Regions from separate parts of the Kitasatospora sp. NBC_01266 genome, predicted to be linked through region 1. Evidence: riboswitches for the same ligand, from Rfam matches in the RefSeq annotation. Region 1 holds a riboswitch; each other region holds the start of a gene.
The links. A riboswitch is a leader RNA that binds a small molecule or an ion and turns the genes downstream of it on or off. The one in region 1 is predicted to bind cyclic di-AMP.
Positions count from the first base shown of each region.

Region 2: another riboswitch for cyclic di-AMP. It lies ahead of OG403_RS22115 (transglycosylase family protein); the one in region 1 lies ahead of OG403_RS30525 (glycoside hydrolase family 16 protein).
Region 3: another riboswitch for cyclic di-AMP. It lies ahead of OG403_RS05595 (transglycosylase family protein); the one in region 1 lies ahead of OG403_RS30525 (glycoside hydrolase family 16 protein).
Region 4: another riboswitch for cyclic di-AMP. It lies ahead of OG403_RS10625 (NlpC/P60 family protein); the one in region 1 lies ahead of OG403_RS30525 (glycoside hydrolase family 16 protein).

Region 1 covers NZ_CP108458.1:7,086,537-7,091,846, reverse strand. The annotation lists gene aceB (malate synthase A) at 1-1,348, opposite strand, end outside; gene OG403_RS30530 (IclR family transcriptional regulator) at 1,545-2,342, shown strand; gene OG403_RS30525 (glycoside hydrolase family 16 protein) at 2,426-3,658, opposite strand; cyclic di-AMP (ydaO/yuaA leader) riboswitch at 3,662-3,850, opposite strand; gene OG403_RS30520 (ribonuclease domain-containing protein) at 4,096-4,488, shown strand; gene OG403_RS30515 (WXG100-like domain-containing protein) at 4,573-5,310, opposite strand, start outside.
Region 2 covers NZ_CP108458.1:5,039,191-5,044,500, forward strand. The annotation lists partial or broken gene OG403_RS22110 (cytochrome P450) at 126-668, shown strand; cyclic di-AMP (ydaO/yuaA leader) riboswitch at 929-1,083, shown strand; gene OG403_RS22115 (transglycosylase family protein) at 1,086-1,958, shown strand; gene eno (phosphopyruvate hydratase) at 2,154-3,440, shown strand; gene OG403_RS22125 (FtsB family cell division protein) at 3,530-3,961, shown strand; gene OG403_RS22130 (DUF501 domain-containing protein) at 4,009-4,650, shown strand; gene OG403_RS22135 (Ppx/GppA phosphatase family protein) at 4,647-5,310, shown strand, end outside.
Region 3 covers NZ_CP108458.1:1,240,121-1,245,430, forward strand. The annotation lists gene OG403_RS05585 (DUF397 domain-containing protein) at 1-149, opposite strand, end outside; gene OG403_RS05590 (hypothetical protein) at 638-1,597, shown strand; cyclic di-AMP (ydaO/yuaA leader) riboswitch at 2,424-2,587, shown strand; gene OG403_RS05595 (transglycosylase family protein) at 2,595-3,788, shown strand; gene OG403_RS05600 (LacI family DNA-binding transcriptional regulator) at 4,014-5,060, opposite strand; gene OG403_RS05605 (glycoside hydrolase family 13 protein) at 5,062-5,310, opposite strand, start outside.
Region 4 covers NZ_CP108458.1:2,532,753-2,538,062, reverse strand. The annotation lists gene OG403_RS10635 (NYN domain-containing protein) at 1-651, shown strand, start outside; gene OG403_RS10630 (C40 family peptidase) at 818-1,855, shown strand; cyclic di-AMP (ydaO/yuaA leader) riboswitch at 2,142-2,292, shown strand; gene OG403_RS10625 (NlpC/P60 family protein) at 2,297-3,421, shown strand; gene OG403_RS10620 (C40 family peptidase) at 3,631-4,671, shown strand; gene OG403_RS10615 (hypothetical protein) at 4,785-5,310, shown strand, end outside.

The sequences.
Region 1 (5,310 bases):
GGCCCACGGCAACCGCGTTCCGCAGGCCGGCCTCGGTGCAGGAGCCGCCGGCCCCGGCGATGTCCAGCAGCTGGGCGGCCGTCACCTGCTCGGCGGAGCCCGGGTTCTCCTTCTGGTGGGGGCGCTCGCCGAGCACCGCGTCGAAGCAGGCGCGGGCGACCGGGACCAGGTCGGGGTGCGCGACCCAGGAGCCGTCGAAGCCGCCCGCGGCCTCGCGCTCCTTGTCCGCCTTGACCTTCTCCAGGGCGGCGGCGTTGACCTCGGGGTCCTTGCGACTGGGGATGAAGGCGGCCATCCCGCCGATCGCGTGCGCGCCGCGCTGGTGGCAGGTCCGCACCAGCAGGCGGGCGTAGGCGGCCATGAACGGGGAGGTCATGCCCACGCTGTTGCGGTCCGGCAGGATGTAGTGCTCGCCGGCGTCGCGGAAGTTCTTCACGATCGAGAACAGGTAGTCCCACCGGCCGGCGTTCAACCCGGCGGCGTGGTCGCGCAGTTCGTAGAGGATCTCGTCCATCTCGAAGGCGGCCGTGATCGTCTCGATCAGCACGGTGGCCCGGATGGTGCCGTGCTCGATGCCCAACTGCTCCTGGGCGTGGGAGAAGACGTCGTTCCAGAGGCGCGCCTCCAGGTGGCTCTCGGTCTTCGGCAGGTAGAAGTAGGGCCCCGAGTTGGGGTCCTGCGGTCCCTTGGCCAGCAGCCGCGCGGCGTTGTGGAAGAAGTAGAGCCCGAAGTCGAAGAACGCGCCGGCCACCGGCACGCCGTCCACCAGCAGGTGGCTCTCGTCCAGGTGCCAGCCGCGCGGGCGGACCACCACGGTGGCGAGTTCGGCGGCGGGCTTGAGCGTGTACTGCTTGCCCTCGGGCGAGGTGAAGTCGATCCGGCCCTCGTAGGCGTCGATCAGGTTGAGCTGGCCGGAGACCACCGACTGCCAGGTGGGCGAGGTGGCGTCCTCGAAGTCGGCCAGCCAGACCTTGGCGCCGGAGTTGAGCGCGTTGATCACCATCTTCCGGTCGGTCGGGCCGGTGATCTCCACCCGGCGGTCCTGCAGCGCCCGGGGGGCCGGGGCGACCTGCCAGTCCGCGGCGCGGATCTCGGCGGTCTCGGGCAGGAAGTCGAGGGTCCCGGCCTGGGCGATCTCCACCCGGCGGGCCCGGCGGCGGGCGAGGAGTTCCTGCCGGCGGCTCTCGAAGGTCCGGTGCAGACCGACCACGAACGCGACCGCCTCGGGCGTCAGCACCTCCTCCGCACGGGGGACGCGCGGACCGGCGACGGTGACGACCGGAGCGGCCGAGGCACCTGGGGGCACTCCCGGTCGAAGGCTGGCGGCGGGTCCCTGGTCTGTAGCCATGGGCAGGACACTCCTTGGACGGTAGAACCTGTGTAGGGAGCTCCCGGTAGGGGGCTTCCCTCATCTGATCTGACCCACCTACTGGCGAGTTCGATTCTGTAAGGTGGACACTAGTTTCCGCGATACAGAATTTCAACGGTTTGTTGAGGTAGATCGCTGGGACTCTACTCCTCCCCCGACAGCAAAGGGAACGCCGGTGGCCAGCACCCCTGCCGCAGCTTCGACCGGATCCGAGCGCGCCTCCGCGGGGGGCGTGCAGTCCGTCGAGCGCGCTTTCCAACTCCTGGAGGCCCTGGCCGACTCGGGTGGCGTCGCGACCCTCAGCGAGCTGTCCACCACCTCGGGCCTCCCGATGCCGACCATCCACCGGCTGGTTCGTACCCTCGCACAGCAGGGATATGTCCGCCAGGACACCGCGCGGCGCTACACCCTGGGCCCCCGGCTGATCCGGCTCGGCGAGACCGCGGGCCGGCTGCTCGGCAGCTGGGCCCGCCCCTACCTGGCCGAGCTGATGGAGGCCACCGGCGAGACCGCCAACCTGGCCGTCCTGGAGGGCGGCGAGGTGGTCTACGTCGGCCAGGTGCAGTCGCGCCGCTCGATGCGGATGTTCACCGAGGTCGGCCGCCGGGTGCAGCCGCACTGCACCGGCGTCGGCAAGGCACTGCTCGCCCAGCTCCCCGAGGACGAGGCGCGCGCCGTGCTCGGCACCCAAGCCCTGCCCGCGCACACCGAGTTCACCGTCACCGACCCCGAAGCCCTGTTCGCCCAGCTGGCCACCGCCCGGGAGGCCGGCTATGTGGTGGACGACCAGGAGCAGGAGATCGGCGTGCGCTGCATCGCCGTCGCGGTGCCGGGCGCCCCGACCCCGACCGCGCTCTCGGTGTCGGGCCCGGAGGCGCGGATCCGCGCCCTGGAGGAGCAGACCGGCGCCTCGGCCCTGGTCCCGGTGATGCGCCAGATCGCGCAGCGCCTGGGGGCCGTGCTGGCACCCTGACACTCCGTCAGAGACGGCTGTGGCCCGGATCCTTGGGGATCCGGGCCACAGCCGTCGTGCTCGTCAGGGTCGGCCGGTGGGGGTCAGCGGTAGACCCGCACGTAGTCGGCCGCGAAGCTGATCGGCGCGGAGCCGCTCGGGGCCGGGTGGTACTCGCCCGCGCTGATCGACAGGTTGAGGATCAGGTAGGCCGACCAGTTGGCGCCGACACCGGTGTTGTCGGAGAAGACCTTGACGCCGTTGACGTAGTAGTCGACCGAGTTGGCGCCGTAGTAGGTGCCGATGGTCACCCACTGGCCCGGCTGCACCGCGTTCGCGTCGGTGTAGTACTTCTGCGCGAAGTTGACGTGGTTGGTCAGCTCCAGCAGGTTCGGGTTGTCCGGGTGGTACTCGAAGGAGTCGATCTCGCTGCCACCGTTCGCCCAGGTCCACAGGGCAGGCCAGGCGCCGGGCGCGGACGGCATCTGGACCCGGGCCTCGGCGTAGTCACCGGTCTTGACCTTGAAGCCCTGCTGGGTGCCCTCGGTGGTGAGCAGGCCGGTGGTCCAGGCCTGCTTGCCGTTCTCCAGGGTGTGGCTGGAGGGCTGGGCGGTGAAGGTGGCCACGCCGCCCGCGACCGAGACGTCGGACGGGTCGATCCAGTCGAGCTTGTTGTCGTTCGGGTTGTGGTTGCCGTACTGGTACGAGGTGGTGGAGCTGTCGTTCCACTTGGTCGCGTCGAGCGGGCCGTTGAACTCGTCGGACCAGGTCAGCGTCTTGCCGGGGACGGGCGAGCCGCTGGGGGCGGGGGTCGGCGCGGGAGCCGGCGCCGGGGTGGGCGCCGGGGTGGGGGTGGGCGCCGGAGCGGGCGTCGGGGTGCTGGTGCCGCTGCCGGCCGCACTGCCGGCCGCCGAGACGGTCAGGGTCTGCGAGGCCAGGTTGTGCCAGGCGCCGGCCTGGTCCTGGTAGAAGCCGAAGACGGTGTACGCCCCGCTCGCGAAGGTCCGCGCGCCGGTGGTCAGCGACAGGCCGCTCGGGCAGATCTGCTGGTTGCTGAGGTCCCCGGGGAAGTCGAGGTTGTTCCCCGCGGCGTCCCGCACGCCCACGCCCACCGTCTTCGCGGTGAAGCAGGAGCTTGCGTGCAGCGTCAGGGCGGCAGTGGTCGCCGCGCCGGCGGTGGCGGTGGTCGGGGTCAGCCGGTCCTGGGTCACGGTGGGCGCGGCGCTGGTCGCCGGGTGCCGGGTGAGGGCGTTCGCCTGGCCGACCATCGGGACGGCGACCAGGCCGAGCGCGGCGGCGACGACGCCGAGGCGGGCAGGGGTGGCGGTAGGGATCACGGGAGTTCCTCTTGCGACGCCTGCGAGGTGAGCTGTCGGGTTCGGACCGCAAGATGGCCCGGCCGAGCCGGCACTGCCGGTCGGCCTCACCCCGAGCCGCACCCTCACACACCCTGGCGATACGCGGGCGGGCGGGGACACGGCAGTACTACCTGGGTCCCCCGCTCCTGCCTGGTGCGGTGCTCTGGTTCCGACCCCGGGCAGGCAGGACTAGGCGTCCCGTGGCTGGGCCCGCCGCTGGGTGGCGAGCCGTCTGCAGAGTAGGCAGATGAACTGATCATCATCAATGTCACACGAGTCACACAGCTTCACATCCGCCGCAAAAGCGAAGCACTCCCGTCGCCTGGCCGCCGCCCCAGTTACATGGACATGAAGACTCACTCAGTCTGCTCCCAGCTCCTTCCCAGGCTTCCTGACGGCCCCTCACACTGCTGTCCATGCAGACTCTTCTACGCGCGTTGAAGACGCGTACCGCTTCCGTTGTCACCGTCGGCCTGCTCACCCTGGCCCCCACCGCCGTGTTCGCCTCCGCCGCCCACGCGGACGTCAGCGGCAACATCTGCCAGACCGCCCTGCCCAGCCAGGCCGACGACACCCTCAACCTGATCGCCCAGGGTGGCCCGTTCCCGTACTCCGAGGACGGCGAGACCTTCCAGAACCGCGAGGGCGTGCTGCCGAGCGAGCCGTACGGCTTCTACCAGGAGTACACGGTCGACACCCCGGGTGCCTCCAACCGCAGCACCCGCCGGATCGTGACCGGCGAGGACGGGTCGGACTACTACACCTCGGACCACTACGAGTCGTTCTACCTGATCGACTCCACCTGCTGAGACAGCTGGTTCGCGTGCTGTGGCCGGGTGGTTGCCGACGTTGCGGACCACCCGGCCACCGCGCTGCCCGATCGGGCGCTCCGGTCAGCGACCCGGGTTGAGCTGACTCGCCACGAAGTCCGCGAGGGACGGGGGTGGGTCCTCGTCGAGGTCGTCGTACGGGAGGACCTGGTGGGTGAAGGGCGGCCCGAGGTCCAGCGGCGGGAGGGTGGGAGCGGGGGGATAGCTGGTCGACCTGGGCGGCTGTTCTCGGACGCCCGGCCGGGGGCGGGGTTGACCTCCCCCGCCGACCGTCGACCGGGGCGGGGGGCCTCCCTGCACCGGCGGCTGGGACTGACCCTGGCCACCCACCACCGGCTGGGGTGCCGGCCGCTCCTGCGGCTGAGGCTGCGGCTGACCCTGCCCGCCGACCGTCGACTGAGGCACCGGCCGCTCCTGCGGCTGAGGCTGCGGCTGACCCTGGCCACCGACCGTCGACTGAGGCACCGGTGACTCCTGCACCTCAGGCTGCGGCTGCGGCTCGGGATGCTCCACCACCACCGGCTGAGGTGCCGGCGACTCCTGCGGCTGTGGCTCACCCTCCCCACCCACCACCGGTTGAGGCACCGGTGACTCCTGCACCTCAGGCTGCGGCTGCGGCTCAGGCTCCGGCTCGGGATGCTCCACCACCACCGGCTGAGGTGCCGGCGACTCCTGCACCTGCGGCTGCGGCTGCGGCTGCGGCTGCGGCTCACCCTCCCCACCCACCGTCGGCCGAGGCACCGGCGACTCCTGCACCTCAGGCTGCGGCTCCGGCTCCGGCTCCGGCTCCGGCTCCGGCTC
Region 2 (5,310 bases), 2.0 Mb from region 1:
CGATTCCTCCGCTGAAGATCACGGGGCGCGTGGCGCGGTCCCTGTGGGTGGTGGTCGGTGAAGAGGGGCCGGTGGAGGCCCCGGAGGCGCCCGCGAGTGTAGGGCCGAAGGATGGCCCGCATGCTGTGCTCGCCGCGAGTTTTGAGACGACTGTCAACCTCATCGGCAATGGCATGTACACGCTGATGAACCACCCGGAGCAGCGCGCCCGGCTGCAGGAGTCGCTGCGCCGCGGCGAGCGGGAGCTGCTGACCACCGCCGTCGAGGAACTTCTGCGCTACGACGGCCCGGTGGAGCTGGCCACCTGGCGGTTCGCGACCGCGCCGCTGACCATCGGCGGGGTGCACATCCCGGTCGGCGATCCGGTGCTGGTGGTGCTCGCCGCGGCCGATCGCGACCCGGCCAGGTTCGGCCAACCGGACACCCTGGACCTGGCCCGCAGGGACAATCCGCACCTCGGCTTCGGGCACGGCATCCACTACTGCATCGGCGCCCCGCTGGCCCGGTTGGAGGGGCAGGCGGCACTGGCCACCCTGCTGACCAGGCTGCCCGACCTCGACTTCGCCACCGAGCCGGCGGAACTGCGCTGGCGGGGCGGCCTGATCATGCGTGGGCTGCGTGAACTGCCGGTCTCGTTCACGCCGGAGTCCTCGGCCGGCACGTCCTGACGGTGCGTTGATCTGCTGATCTGTTGATATCTCAGCTTGCCGCGACCGGCTGACGGCGTGTCGGAAGTGTTCCGACACGCCTGATCTGAACAGGCATCAATGCGGACAAACCTGATCGGTTAGTAGGCGATCTGCCACTTGTCGTAATTCTCGTGTGATGTACGCGATATGAGCTTGTGATTGGTCCGTCAATCTGCCTACCCTCCCAGGAGTTCGCAGCTGCGAACCCCGCGTGCGGTACGCCGAATCCTGCCCACCGCGCTGCCGGGACACCCGACCTACTCGGGGCAGGGGCGGGGGACCCAGGATTTTCTGCCGTCTCCCACGGCTAGGGGTGAAGCCGCGTCAGCGGCCGGGCCGACCTCACGGGCCCGAACCCGACAGCTCACCTCGCAGGCGTGCGGAGAGGGACAGTTCATGCTGCTCATGGGCAATGGCCGTCATCGTCGTCGTACCCAGACCGAGAAGGCGATCGCCGTGGCCGGCGTCGCCGGCGCGGGCCTGGCGGTGCCGCTGCTCACCGCGACCGCCGCGCACGCCGCTCCGGTGTCGGCCTGGGACAAGGTCGCCAACTGCGAGAGCACCAACAACTGGAGCATCAACTCGGGCAACGGCTTCTACGGCGGCCTGCAGTTCACCTCCTCCACCTGGGCCGCGTACGGCGGCACCCAGTACGCGCCGCAGGCCAATCAGGCCACCAAGGCGCAGCAGATCTCGGTCGCCGAGAAGGTGCTGGCCTCCCAGGGGCCCGGCGCCTGGCCGGTCTGCTCGGTCAAGGCCGGCCTGTCCCAGGGCGGCGCCGCCGCGACGGTGGACACCACCGCGCCGGCCGCGCAGAGCCAGCAGCAGACGCGGCCTCAGGCGCTGGCTCCCCAGGCCCCGCAGGCCAAGCCCCAGGCGCCGCAGTCCGCCGCCCCGGCCTTCCCCGGCCAGGCCGGCTGGGACGCGAAGAGCCAGGTGTACTGGTACCAGAGCGACGGCGGCTGGTTCTGGACCAGCCACCAGGGCGTGTACAACCGGTACGCCGCTCCCCAGGCACCGGTGCAGGCGCCAGTCCAGGCGCCAGTCCAGGCTCCGGTCCAGGTGCCGGTCCAGACGCCGGCCGCCGCCGTCGGCAACGCGGGCGGCTCCGGTCACGACTACACCGTGCGGGCCGGCGACACCCTCTCGACCATCGCCCAGGCCCAGCACCTGGGCGGCGGCTGGCACCAGCTCTACCAGGACAACCAGCAGACCGTGGGCGGGAATCCGGACCTGATCATGCCCGGTCAGGTGCTGCACTTCGGCTGACCGGCCGACAGCCGGTGCGGGTCCGGGCCGAGGTGGCCCCGCACCGGCATTCAGGTGAACTACCGACAGGTAGCCGAGCCACACCGTGAGACGGAACCCAGGTCCGGGTCGTCGTCGCGGCCGGTGCGGTTAGGCTCTGGTCGTAACGACTCCGTACCCACGTCCGCAGGACCGCTTCCGCCTAGGAGATGCCTCGTGCCGTCCATTGATGTCGTCGTAGCCCGTGAGATTCTCGACTCGCGCGGCAACCCCACGGTCGAGGTCGAGGTCGGTCTCGACGACGGCAGCACCGGCCGTGCCGCTGTCCCGTCCGGCGCTTCGACCGGTGCCTTCGAGGCGCTGGAGCTGCGTGACGGTGACAAGAACCGCTACTTCGGCAAGGGCGTCGAGAAGGCCGTCCTCGCCGTGATCGAGCAGATCGGCCCGGAGCTGGTCGGCTACGACGCCACCGAGCAGCGGCTGATCGACCAGGCGATGCTGGACCTGGACGCCACCCCGGACAAGTCCTCGCTGGGCGCCAACGCGATCCTCGGCGTCTCGCTGGCCGTCGCGCACGCCGCCTCCGAGGCCAGCGACCTGCCGCTGTTCCGCTACCTGGGCGGCCCGAACGCGCACGTGCTGCCGGTCCCGATGATGAACATCCTCAACGGCGGCTCGCACGCGGACTCCAACGTCGACATCCAGGAGTTCATGATCGCGCCGATCGGCGCCGAGTCCTTCTCCGAGGCCGTGCGCTGGGGCGTCGAGGTCTACCACACCCTCAAGGGCGTGCTGAAGGAGCGCGGCCTGTCCACCGGCCTGGGCGACGAGGGCGGCTTCGCGCCGAACCTGGACTCCAACCGCGAGGCGCTGGACCTGATCGTCGAGGCGATCAAGAAGGCCGGCTACGTGCCCGGCAAGGACGTGGCGCTGGCCCTGGACGTGGCCTCCTCCGAGTTCTACAAGGACGGTGCCTACCAGTTCGAGGGCAAGGCGCTGACCGCCGCCGAGCTGGGCGCGTACTACGCCGAGCTGGTCGACGCCTACCCGCTGGTCTCCATCGAGGACCCGCTGGACGAGTCGGACTGGGACGGCTGGAAGGCCCTCACCGACCAGCTGGGCGACAAGGTGCAGCTGGTCGGTGACGACCTGTTCGTCACCAACCCGGAGCGCCTGGCCCGGGGCATCGAGACCGGCACCGCCAACGCGCTGCTGGTGAAGGTGAACCAGATCGGTTCGCTGACCGAGACCCTGGACGCCGTCGAGCTGGCCCAGCGCAACGGCTACCGCTGCATGATGTCGCACCGCTCCGGCGAGACCGAGGACGTCACCATCGCCGACCTGGCCGTCGCCACCAACTGCGGCCAGATCAAGACGGGTGCCCCGGCCCGCTCCGAGCGCGTCGCCAAGTACAACCAGCTGCTGCGCATCGAGGAGATCCTCGACGACGCCGCCGAGTACGCGGGCCGCGCGGCGTTCCCGCGGTTCCGCTTCGAGGCCTGAGCAACCTCGCAGCAAGCCTGACCGATGCCCCGGCGCGCACCCCGTAGGGTGGACGCCGGGGCATCGGCGCGAGTGGGAGGGGTCAGGAGATGGCAGGCTGGAAGATCCCGGGTCTGAGCGGCCGGCCGCGGTTCACCAGCCGGGCCACCGTGCTGGTCCTGGTGCTCTGCTCGCTGGTGGCGATCCTCGCGTATCCGACCCGGCAGTTCATCAACCAGCGCGACCAGATCGCCGCCCAGCGGGTCAAGGCCGAGCAGGCCCGCCGACAGGTCGAGCAGCTGACCACCGAGCTGGCCCGCTGGCAGGACCCGGAGTACGTCAAGGCCCAGGCCCGCGAGCGGCTGCACTACGCGATGCCCGGCGAGACCCCCTTCGTCTCGATCGACCCCACCCCCTCGGCCGCCGCCTCCCCGCCCTCGGGCCGAGGCTCCGCCCAGGCCGCCGCGCAGGCGGCCAAGCCCTGGTACGCCGCCGTCTGGGACTCGGTCGACGCGGCTGCCACCCCTGCCCCCGCCCCGTGAGAAGCCGGCCTCGTGCGAGGCCGGCCCTGTGAGAAGACAGCGCTGACATGACACTTGAGAACCAGCCGGTCGCCGACCGCGACCTGGCCGCCGTCGCGGCCCAGCTCGGCCGCGTCCCGCGCGGCACCCGGGCGGTGGCGCACCGCTGCCCGTGCGGCAACCCGGACGTGGTGGAGACCGCCCCCCGGCTGCCCGACGGCACCCCGTTCCCCACCCTGTACTACCTGACCTGCCCCAAGGCCGCCTCGCTGATCGGCACCCTGGAGGCGGACGGCGTGATGAAGGAGCAGACCGCCCGGCTCGCCGAGGACCCGGAGCTCGCCGCCGCCTACCAGAAGGCGCACGAGGATTACATCGCCCGGCGCGACGCGATCGAGGTGCTGGAGGGCTTCCCCTCGGCCGGCGGGATGCCGGACCGGGTGAAGTGCCTGCACGTGCTGGTCGGCCACTCGCTGGCGGCCGGCCCCGGCGTCAACCCGCTGGGTGACGAGGCGCTGGCGATGCTGCCCGAGTGGTGGCGCAAGGGCGGCTGTGTGAGCGAGCAGCAGGTCGAGGCGGGGGTCGAGGCGCTGGTGGCCCAGCGGGACGAGGCCGAGGACCACACGGCGGTGATCGCCGCCAAGGAGCGCAAGACCGCCGAGCGCGCCGCCAAGCGCCAGGCCGAGCAGCAGGACGAGGGAGAGAAGTGAGTGTCACCCGGGTCGCCGCGATCGACTGCGGCACCAACTCGATCCGCCTGCTGATCGCCGACCTCGACCCGGCCACCGGTGCGATCACCGACCTGGACCGGCGGATGCTGATCGTCCGGCTCGGCCAGGACGTGGACCGCACCGGCCGGCTGGCCCCCGAGGCGCTGGAGCGCACCTTCGCGGCCTGCCGCGAGTACGCCGCGGTGATCGCCGAGTACCAGGTGGGGCCGGAGCGGACCCGCTTCGTGGCCACCAGCGCCTCCCGGGACGCCGAGAACAGCGCGGAGTTCACCAAGGGCGTGCGCGAGATCCTGGGCGTCGAGCCCGAGGTGGTCAGCGGCGACGAGGAGGCCCAGCTCTCCTTCACCGGCGCCACCAAGGAGCTGGCCGGCGCCGCCGTGCCCGCGCCGTACCTGGTCTTCGACCTGGGCGGCGGTTCGACCGAGTTCGTGCTGGGCGGCGCGCAGGTGCACGCGGCCCGCTCGGTGGACATCGGCTGCGTGCGGCTGACCGAGCGGCACTTCGCCGGCTCGCAGGTGCCGACGGCCGATCAGATCGCGGCGGCCAGGGCGGACATCGAGGCGGCCCTCGACCAGGCCGCCGAGGTGGTCCCGCTGACCGAGGCGGCCTCGCTGGTGGGCCTGGCCGGGACGGTCACCA
Region 3 (5,310 bases), 5.8 Mb from region 1:
TCCGGGAAGCGCGAGTTGCGCATCGCGACCGCACCGTCGGGGAGGGCGGCGAACTCCACGCAGTTCCCCTTGGAGTTGCTGTGCTGACTTTTCTGCCAGACCACGCCATCGAGGTCCGCAGCCGCCATGCCGTTGAACGTGTGGTGCATAGAAATCTCCCAAGAGCCTGGAGTGCTCGTACTACTCGGCGCCCGGCCACTCCGGCCGCCGGCCGCCTCCGGCTCGTACGGGCAGGGCTAGTGCCTTACTACTCGTAATGATAACGCTAATGCACGTGCATCGGCATGTGATTTTGCGCGTGCAGAAGCCTGTACGACAGGTAACCAAACCACCCCCGAGCAGCCTCGCCCGATCCACAGAATCGGACATTCGATGGCAAATCGGCCGATGATCCGTGACCCGGCGTCGGAGTAACGGCCAACAAGGCTGACCGGTTCAACCATTGACACCCTCGCGCAAGTGATCAACTTCGCAGCCGTTTCCTCACACTCCGTCACATCCGTACCAGCGGGCGAGGGTTTCGCGCGGCTTGTCCGGGTTGGCGGCGGGGCGTCGGCGAGCGCTCTCCCCTTCTATGACGTGCGAAGGTGCCCAGCCGGATGCAGGGCGATCGCGCGCATGTCCTACGATCTCCGGCATGAGCACTGCAGCCATCCCGGGCGCACCACTGCCCGTCCGCACGCCAGGCTCCCGCGCGCGGGGGCGCCACCGTCGGCCCGAAAGGCCCGAGGTGCCGATCGGCGCACCGGCGCTTGTGCTCGCCATTCCCGCCCAGGCCACCCCGGCCGCGGTGGCCCTGGTGGACGAACTGGTCTCGGTGATCCGCTTCGAGCAGCCCGGCATCGAGGTGGCGGCCGGCTGGCTGCGCACCGCCCCGGCGGCGGAGCGGGTCGCGGCCGAGGACGCGCCCGGCGAGGGTGACGAGAGCGAGCCGCGCGAGAGTGCGCACGAGGCGGCGACCGCCCGGCCGACCGCGACGATCGAGGACCTGATCACCTCCGCACTGGAGGCCGGACGCCCCGCGCCGGTCCTGGTGCCACTGCTGCCCGGCCCGCACGACTACCTGACGGAGCTGCAGGCCCTGGCCGCCGAGACCGGCGCCCTGCTGACCGACGTGCTCGGCCCGCACCCGCTGCTGGCGGAGGCGGTGCACGTGCGCCTCTCCGAGGCCGGCCTGGCCCGCGCCGACCGCGCCCGGCTCTTCGCCATCACCACCGCCGCCGACGGCGTGGTGCTGACCACCGTCGGCGGTCAGGCCGCCGCGGACGCCGCCGGGATCACCGGCGTGCTGCTCGCGGCCCGCCTGGCGGTGCCGGTGGTCGCCGCCGCGCTGGACCTGCCGGGCGCGGTGGCCGCCGCCGTCGAGCACCTGCGGGCCACCGGCTCGCAGCGCCCGGCCCTGGCGCCGCTGGTGATCGGCCCCGAGGTCGACGAAGAACTGCTGCGCACCGCCGCCGCGGAGACCGGCTGCGAGAGCGCGGCCGGACTGGGCGCCTACCCGACGATCGGTCAGCTGGTCGCCTCGGCGTACCTGGCCGTGCTGCCGGCCCCGGCCCTCGAGGAAGCTCCCCTCGAGGAGACCGTCGCCGGCGAGTGACGCGGTAGTCAGCACGACATATCGGACAAGGCACTGGCCCTGTCCCCTGGCACCAGCGCCGGGGGGCAGGGCCAGTGGCATGCCCACAGGCCCCACCGGCGGACACCGGACCCCACGGGCGGTCACCCGGCCGCCAGGCGGGGCCTCAGAGGCCGCTGGAGCGCCGGCACGGGCCGGCGGGCCCGTGGTCCGCACTCGAACATCCGGCACTCGAACATCCAGCGTCCAGCGTCCAGCGGGCGGCGTCCGGCGCCCGGCGTCCGGCGTCCGGCGTCCGGCGTCCGGCCGGTGGCGTCGAGAAGCCGACGCCTCGCCCCGGCGACGGCAAGGTGGCGCGCAGGTGACGGCCCGGTGGCGGAGCGGGCCGGCGAAGGCGGTAGCCGAAGGGGCGGCAGCGAACGGCTCGCGATGGCGACCTGACGCCATAACAGAAGGTGCAAAACGGACATTGGGTTGATGTCGGCCAGTCACGGCGCATCTCGCTCCGCGAGACTTCGACCCAGCCCGGCGGGACGAATTTCGACCGCGGATCTCCATGATCATCAAGAGGTGATCCGCCCTCGACCGGACGGGCCATCAGCACCCGCGGCCCTGAAGGACCAGCACTTTCCGCAGCCGCGGGGCCAGTTGCCCACCTCGTCCGCCGCACTCCCCCGACGCTCCCTCAGCTGCGCCGCCGGGGCGATCTTGAAGCTCTCGTGGAGCCCGTGTGACCGCCATCACAGCTGTTTGCGGTTTCAACTTATCTCTGTCTAACGTGCTCCCCGTTCGTGGTCACACGGACCCAGCGCAACCGAACGCCTAGTCCTGCCACGGGCGCGCTGGCAGCGCGAAAACGCAACCACGGCAGGAGCGGGGGAACCAGGTAAGCCGCTCCGGCGCCGGTCTTCGGACCAGGTGCTCGGAGCTAGGGGTGAAGCCGCGCAGTGCGCGGCCGGGCAACTCCAGCCCGAATCCGACAGCTCACCTCGCAGGCGTAGGAGAGGATCGCGTCTTCATGCTGCCCACCACTGGCACGACCCGTCCGTCCCGCAACGCCCGTCGGGCGATCGCCGCCACCGGTCTGCTCGGCCTCGGCCTGGCCCTGCCGTGCATCACCGCCACCACCGCCTCCGCCGCGTCGGTCTCCACCTGGGACAAGGTCGCCCAGTGCGAGAGCTCCGGCGACTGGAGCATCAACACCGGCAACGGCTACTACGGCGGCCTCCAGTTCAGCGCCTCGACCTGGGCCGCCTACGGCGGCACCCAGTACGCCCCCCAGGCCAACCAGGCCACCGAGGACCAGCAGATCGCCATCGCCGAGAAGGTGCTGGCCGACCAGGGCCCCGGCGCCTGGCCCGTCTGCTCGGTCCAGGCCGGCCTGACCCAGGGCGGCCCCGCCCCGGCCATCAACCCCGGTGGCTCGACCAGCTCCTCCTCGACGGCCACCAGCACCCCGGCCCCGAGCACCTCCGCCACCAGCACCTCCGCCACCAGCGCCCCGGCGCAGAGCACCGCAGCGCAGAGCGGCTCGCAGCAGGGCGGCTGGAGCCACGGCAACTGGGGTCACTGGAACCACTCCCAGGGCGGCCAGAGCTACACCGTGCAGACCGGTGACTGGCTCTCCACCATCGCCAACACCCACCACGTGGACGGCGGCTGGCAGAAGCTCTACGACCTCAACAAGTCGGTCCTGACCCACGGTCCGGACGTCCTCTACCCGGGCGAGCAGCTGTCGCTGGGCGGCTCGACCGCCGCGGCCGCCCCGAGCACCAGCACCCCGGCGCCGGCAGCCCCGGCCCCGAGCACCCCCGCCCAGACCACCGCCGCCACCAGCGCGCCGGCCGCGACCGGCTCGATGGCCGCCGCGGTCAGCTTCGCCGAGTCCCAGGTCGGCCAGGCCTACATCTACGGCGGCACCGGCAACGGCGGTTGGGACTGCTCCGGCCTGACCCAGGCCGCCATGGCGCACGCCGGCATCTCCATCCCGCGGGTGGCCGCCGACCAGGCCGCCGCCAGCACCCCGGTGTCGATGAACAGCCTGCAGCCGGGCGACCTGCTGTTCTGGTCGAACAACGGCCAGGACTCGGGCGTCTACCACGTCGCCATCTACGTGGGCAACGGCCAGTTCGTCGAGGCCGCCAACCCGAGCGCCGGCGTGAAGTACGAGACCATCGCCAACTACACCCCGGACTTCGCCGGCCGGGTCTGAACCAGCTGACGGACGCGTGGTGAAGAACGCGTCCCGATGACACGCGTGAACATGTGCCGACATATGTGGACACGTGCTGATCGGCCTCGCCGATCGCAACCGCAGGGCAGCCTGAAGGCCGCCTCCCCTCGGGGAGGCGGCCTTCGGCCGTGCTGCTCGGGCGGGCCGGGACGCGGTCGCGCTGATCAGCCGTGGACGGCGTCGCCGGGCAGCGCCGGCACAGCGTCAGCGGTTCGGGCAGGCCCCCGTGGAGCCGCGGACCACCAGCTCGGGCTGGAACATGAACTCCCCGCGCTGGGCCGGCTCGCCGCCGACCTCCTCGAGGAGCGCGTCCACGGCGGCGGTGGCCATCGCCTCGACGGGCTGGCGGATGGTGGTGAGCGGGGGCTCGGTGAAGGCCATCAGCGGGGAGTCGTCGAAGCCGACCACCGAGACGTCACCGGGCACGCTGAGCCCGCGCCGGCGCACCGCGCGGATCGCGCCGAGTGCCATCAGGTCGCTGCCGCAGACGATCGCGGTGCAGCCCCGGTCCAGCAGCGCGCCGGCTGCGGCGTGGCCGCCCTCGACGGTGAACAGGGTGTGGTGGACCATTTCCTCGGCCTGCTCGGCGCTGTAGCCGAGCACCGAGCGCAGCGCGGCCGTGAAGCCCTCGATCTTGCGCAGCACCGGCACGTAGCGGCGCTGGCCGACCGCCAGGCCGATCCGCTCATGACCGAGTTCGGCCAGGTGCTGGACCGCCATCGCCATCGCGGCCCGGTCGTCGGGCGAGATGAACGGCGCGGTGATCTTCTCGCTGTAGCCGTTGATCAGCACGAACGGCACCTGGCGACCGGTCAGCTTGGCGTACCGGTCGTGGTCGGCGGTGGAGTCGGCGTGCAGGCCGGAGACGAAGACGATGCCCGCCACGCCCCGGTCGACCAGCAGTTCCACCAGTTCGTCCTCGGTGGAGCCGCCCGGGGTCTGGGTGCAGAGCACCGGTGTGTAGCCGTGCCGGCTGAGCACCTGCTCGATCACCTGGGCCAGCGCGGGGAAGATCGGGTTGCTCAGCTCCGGGGTGATCAGCCCGATCAGCCCGGCGCTGCGCTGGCGCAGGCGGGTGGGCCGCTCGTAGCCGAGCACGTCGAGCGCGGCCAGCACGGTCTGCCGAGTGGCGGCCGAGACGCCCGCCTTGCCGTTGAGGACGCGGCTGACGGTGGCCTCGCTGACCCCCGCCTGCGCCGCGATGTCCGAAAGTCGCGCCGTAGTCACGATCCCAGAGCCTATTGCAACCATGTCAGACCGCCCACCAGCTGGTGCTGTCCGGCCCAAGCAGTCCCGGCTCGACGTTCCCGGCCGCGCCGGAGCTGAGCAGCAGCCGGCCCTCGGTGGCGTAGCCGACCGGCTCGCGCGTGGTGTTGACCAGGCAGACGAAGCCGCCGCGGCGGAAGGCGAGCACGCCCGCCGGGGACGGCAGCCACTCCACCTCGGTGCCGGCGCCGAGTTCGGGGCGCTCGCGGCGGACGGCCAGCGCGCTGCGGTAGAG
Region 4 (5,310 bases), 4.6 Mb from region 1:
CGGGTGGCCGAGCTGGAGACCGCCCTGGAGGCCGGGCGCCGCTCGGCGCGTGAGGGCCGCAGCGTGGAGGACATGCGGCTGCGGCTGCTGCTCGACACCGTGCTGCAGTCGGCCCAGGGGCTGCAGCGTGAACTGGCGCTGCCGGTCACCCAGCTGCACCCGGCCGACCTGGTGGACGCGGTGGTCCCCGGCTCGGCCTCGCCGCACGATGTGGCCCGGCGCGGACTGGCCGAGGACGACCCGGCGCTGCTCGACCAGCTGCTGGCGATCCCGCAGGTGCACCTGGTGGTGGACGGCTACAACGTGACCAAGACCGGCTATCCCACGCTGCCGCTGGAGCAGCAGCGGCTGCGGCTGCTGGGCGGCCTGGCGATGCTCGCGCAGCGCACCCAGGCCGAGGTGACCTGCGTCTTCGACGGGCAGGACCTGGACGTGCCGGTGATCATGGCGCCGCCGCGCGGGGTCCGGGTGCGGTTCAGCCGGACCGGCCAGACCGCCGACGAGCTGATCCGCCAGCTGGTGCGGGCCGAGCCGCAGGGCCGCCCGGTGGTGGTGGTCTCGGCCGACCGCGAGGTGGCCGACGGCGTGCGCAAGGCGGGGGCGCGCCCGGTCGCCTCGGTGCTGCTGCTGAACCGCCTGGCCCGCAGCTGACCAGCGCTCAACTGGTGAAGAGCCGGTGAACACCTGGCCGTGAAGGCTGGTTGGTCGTAGTCGGGGAGTGGCGCGAGGATCTGATGTTCACTAGGGTCTGGCGTCAAACCTATTTTTCCGGCCACTCACCCGATCGGGTGAGCCCGGTAGAAGAAGGAGCAGTCCCTTGCCGTCCCACCGCCGTCCCAAGCAGTCGAGCCGCGTGCGGATCTCCGTACTCACCGCCGCTGCGGCGACCGCGGTCGCGATCTCCTCGCAGAGCGGGGCCTGGGCTGATCCGGCACCCTCGGTCGATCAGGTCAAGGCCCAGATCGACGCGCTGAACAACCAGCAGGAGGCCGCGGCCGAGCAGTACGACGGCGCCAAAGAGCGCGGCGACCAGCTGCGCCAGCAGGCCTCGCAGCTGCAGGACGAGGTGGCCCGCACCCAGGACCAGGTGACCCAGCTGCAGAGCGGCCTCGACACCGTGGCCGGGGACGAGTACCGCAACGACGGGATCGACCCCTCGGTCCAGCTGATGCTCAACTCCAACCCGCAGACCTACCTGGACCAGGCCTCCAGCATGCAGGTGGCGACCAGCACCGAGGCCGACGCGCTGAAGTCGCTGCAGGGCGAGGAGCGCAACCTCGACCAGGAGAAGAAGGAAGCCGCCGACACGCTGGCCGAATTGGACACCGCCACCGCGCAGTTGAACCAGGCCAAGTCGGACGTGCAGACCAAGCTGGCCGCCGCGCAGAAGCTGCTCAACTCGCTGAGCGCCTCGCAGCGTGCCCAGTTGGCGGCCCAGGAGGCGCCCGCCTCGCGCGGCAGCGCCCGGGCCCAGCTCAGCACGCTCAACCTGCCGCCGGCCGCCGGCTACGCGGGCCAGGCCGTACAGGAGGCGCTCAGCCGCCTCGGCGACTCCTACGTCTGGGGTGCCACCGGCCCCAGCACCTTCGACTGCTCGGGTCTGATGCAGTGGTCCTACGCACAGGCCGGCGTCTCGCTGCCGCGCACCTCCCAGGAGCAGGCCACGGTGGGTACCGCGGTGCCGGACCTGGCCGACGCCCAGCCGGGCGACCTGGTGATCTTCGGCAGCGACCGGCACCACGTGGGCATGTACATCGGCAACGGCGAGATGGTGCACGCGCCGCACACCGGTGACGTGGTCCGGATCGCTCAGGTCAGCACGATGGGCGAGTCCTACATCATCCGCCGGGTCTGACCCGGCGTCGCCCCGCCGCGCGAGCCGCGCTCCTGATCCCCCGTCACCCGCCAGGTGTGACGGGGGACACTTGTCTGCACACTACTTGATCACCTGTTGGTGATCTCCCTAGCACCCAGAGTCAAAGTTTCCGGGTTTTTCCGACAAGGATTTGAACGGATCACAGATTTGTTACTAGGGTCGGCAGCCAGACCCACGCGATGGAGATCACCCGACCGGGGTGGCAGCGCGGGTTACCGCCGAGTCTGGAAAGCAGCACGGACAGTTGACTGTCCGACGGGGAACCCCTTCTGGGGAGCTGCGGACCGGAGCCGGGGAACCACGTTCCTCCGGGGTGAATCGGCGCCAGGTCGGCCACAGGCCGGTGAGGCGTCGTAGGGCATGTCTTCCAGCCCGAACCCGTCAGCTCACCCGGTAGGCGGTCCCAGGGAAGAAGGATTCGTGGCGTCCCATCGTCGTCCCAAGCCCGTTGGCCGTGCCCGCGCGTCGATTCTGACCGCCGCTGCCGCCACCGCCGTGGCCCTCTCCTCGCAGGGCGCGGCGCACGCCGATCCGGCGCCCTCGCTCGACCAGGTCAAGTCCCAGGTCGACGACTTGAACAACCAGGCGGAGCAGGCCACCCAGCAGTACGACGGCGCCCAGGCCCAGCAGCAGACGCTGCAGAAGCAGGTCGGCGACCTGCAGGACCAGGTGGCGCGGCAGCAGGACCAGGTGACCAACCTGCAGTCGGGGCTGGCCTCGGTGGCCGCCGACGAGTACGCCAACAACGGCATATCGCCGACCGTGCAGATGATGCTCTCGGCTCACCCGGACACCTTCCTCGGCCAGGCCAGCGCGCTCAACCAGCTGAACAGCACCCAGGCGGAGACGCTGAAGGAGCTGCAGAGCGATGAGAAGGTGCTCGATCAGAGCAAGACCGAGACGCAGAGCAAGCTCGCCGCGCTGGATGCCACCACCCAGCAGCTGAAGTCCGCCAAGGACACCATCCAGGCCAAGCTTCAGCAGGCCCAGAACCTGCTCAACTCGCTCACCGAGCAGCAGCGCCAGCAGATGGCCGCCCAGCAGGCGCAGGCCGACGCGCAGGCGAAGGCCGCCGCCCAGCAGGCCCAGGCGCAGGCCGCCGCCGCGGCGCAGTCGCAGAGCGCCGCCTCGCGCGGCTCGGCCCGCACCCCCCTCGGCAGCACCGCGACGCCCCCGGCCGCGCCGACCACCGGCAACTCGGCCGCCGCCGCGGCGATCGCCGCCGCCGTGAGCAAGCTCGGCTCGCCGTACCACTACGGTTCGACGGGTCCCTCCGAGTTCGACTGCTCGGGCCTGATGCAGTGGGCCTACGCGCAGGCCGGTGTCGCGCTGCCGCGCACCTCCCAGGAGCAGGCCGCGATCGGCACCAACGAGGGCACCAACATCGCCAACGCGCAGCCGGGCGACCTGCTCATCTTCAACAACTACGGCCACGTCGGCATGTACATCGGCAACGGCGTGATGATCCACGCGCCGCGCGCCGGTGAGAACGTCAAGTACGAGTCGGCCACCGTGATGACGATCGATGCGATCGTCCGCCCCTGATGTCCTGACGTTCCTGGTGAAGCGTCACTTCGGCCCGGCCTCCCGCGTGGAGGCCGGGCCTTCGCCGTTCTGCTGTCCGATTGTGGATCAAATATTCGTATCGGTGAGGGTTTGGACTCATCCGTCCTGACTCGCTAACGTCTGCGCTCGGACCTCAGCTCCTCCGAGGGCTCTCCCCGAGCCCTCACGGCGATTGGAGTCGTCAGGCGATGGCGATTACACCCCCGTCGGGCACCGCGCGCCGGTTCGCCCGGGTGCTGGCGGTCACCGCTGCCGCGACCACCGCGCTGGCGATGACGGCCAGCGCCCAGGGCGCACCGGCCAAGCCGGACAAGAACGACGTCAAGTCGCAGGTCGACCAGCTCTACACGGAGGCCGAGCAGGCCTCGGAGAAGTCCAACGCGGCAGAGGAGGACGTCAAGCGGCTGCAGGCCGAGAGCAGCGCGCTGCAGGCGCAGGTGGCACAGGGGCAGGACACGCTCAACCGGATGCGGTCGGACCTGGCCACGGTGGCCGCGGCCGAGTACCGCTCGGGCGGGATGGACCCGAGCGTTCAACTGATGCTCTCCTCCGATCCGGCGGGCTACCTGCTCAAGGCGCGCAGTCTGGCCGAGGCGGGCCGCCAGCAGGTCGCCACGCTCCATGAGGTGCTGGAGCAGCAGCACCGGCTCGACCAGCGGCGCAGCGAGGCCGGCGCCAAGCTGGCCGAACTGGAGACCGTGCGCAGCACCCTGGCGAAGAGCAAGCAGCAGGTGCAGCAGCGGCTGAAGAGCGCCCAGGCGCTGCTCGACAGCCTCTCCGCCGCCGAGCGGGACCAGCTGCTCGCGCAGGACGCCCGGGAGGCGAACGAGCGGGCCGCGCGCGGGGCGGAGCGGGTGGATCTGGGCAACCAGCCGCCCGCCTCGGACCGGGCGGCGGTCGCGGTGGCCGCGGCGCTGAGCAAGCTCGGCTCCCCGTACGTCTACGGATCCACCGGGCCCGGCAGCTTCGACTGCTCGGGTCTGATGTACTGGAGCTGGCGGCAGGCGGGAGTGAGCCTGCCCCGCACCTCGCAGGCGCAGGCGTTCGGGGGGCAGCGGATCAGCCTGGCCGAGGCGCGACCGGGAGACTTGGTGATCTTCTTTCACGACATGCACCATGTCGGCATGTACGTCGGCGGTGGCACGGTGATCCATGCCCCGTACCCCGGGGCCCGGGTGCGCTACGAGAACGTCGCGGCGATGCCGGTGGCGGCGGTGGTGCGGGTCTGAGCGCCCGATCGCCCAGCGCGCCGGGAGAGCCCGCCGGTGGCGGCGGGCTCTCCCGGCGCACCGCGCTGCTGCTGGCGGCCGGCGGGCTGGCCCAGCTCTCGCTGCCCCGCGCGGTGCCCGCCCGGGCCGCCGTGCCCACCGGCGCGGCCCCGCTCGGTACGCCGGGTGCCGGGCAGCCGACGGCGCTGCTGGCCGCGCACGCCCAGGCGCTGCGCACCGGTGAGCTGGCCGCGCTGCGGCTGGCCCAGCTGGACTACCGCCCGACCTCGTGGGACGCCCGCACGGTGAGCGCCGAGCTCTCCTACCGGCTGGACGGCTTCGACGACTACCCGGTGGTGCTGCGCCGCCGGCTCACCCTGGCCGGCGGCGCGGTGAGCGGTGAGAGCGCCGCCCCGGGCAGCCCGGCCGCGCCCTGGGACCTGGGCGACCCCACGCCGGTGCGCGGGGCGCACTGCGTGGTGCTCGGGCCGGCCACGCCCGGTCTGCTGACCGAGCTGGCCGGGCTGGGGGACCAGGCGGTGCCCGCCGTCAGCGCGGTCTGGGGCGGCGGGTGGCCGGGTCGGCTGGTGCTCCAGCTGCCCACCACCGCGGCGCAGTTCACCCAGCTGCTGGGGGCCGATCCGAGCAGCTACTCGGACA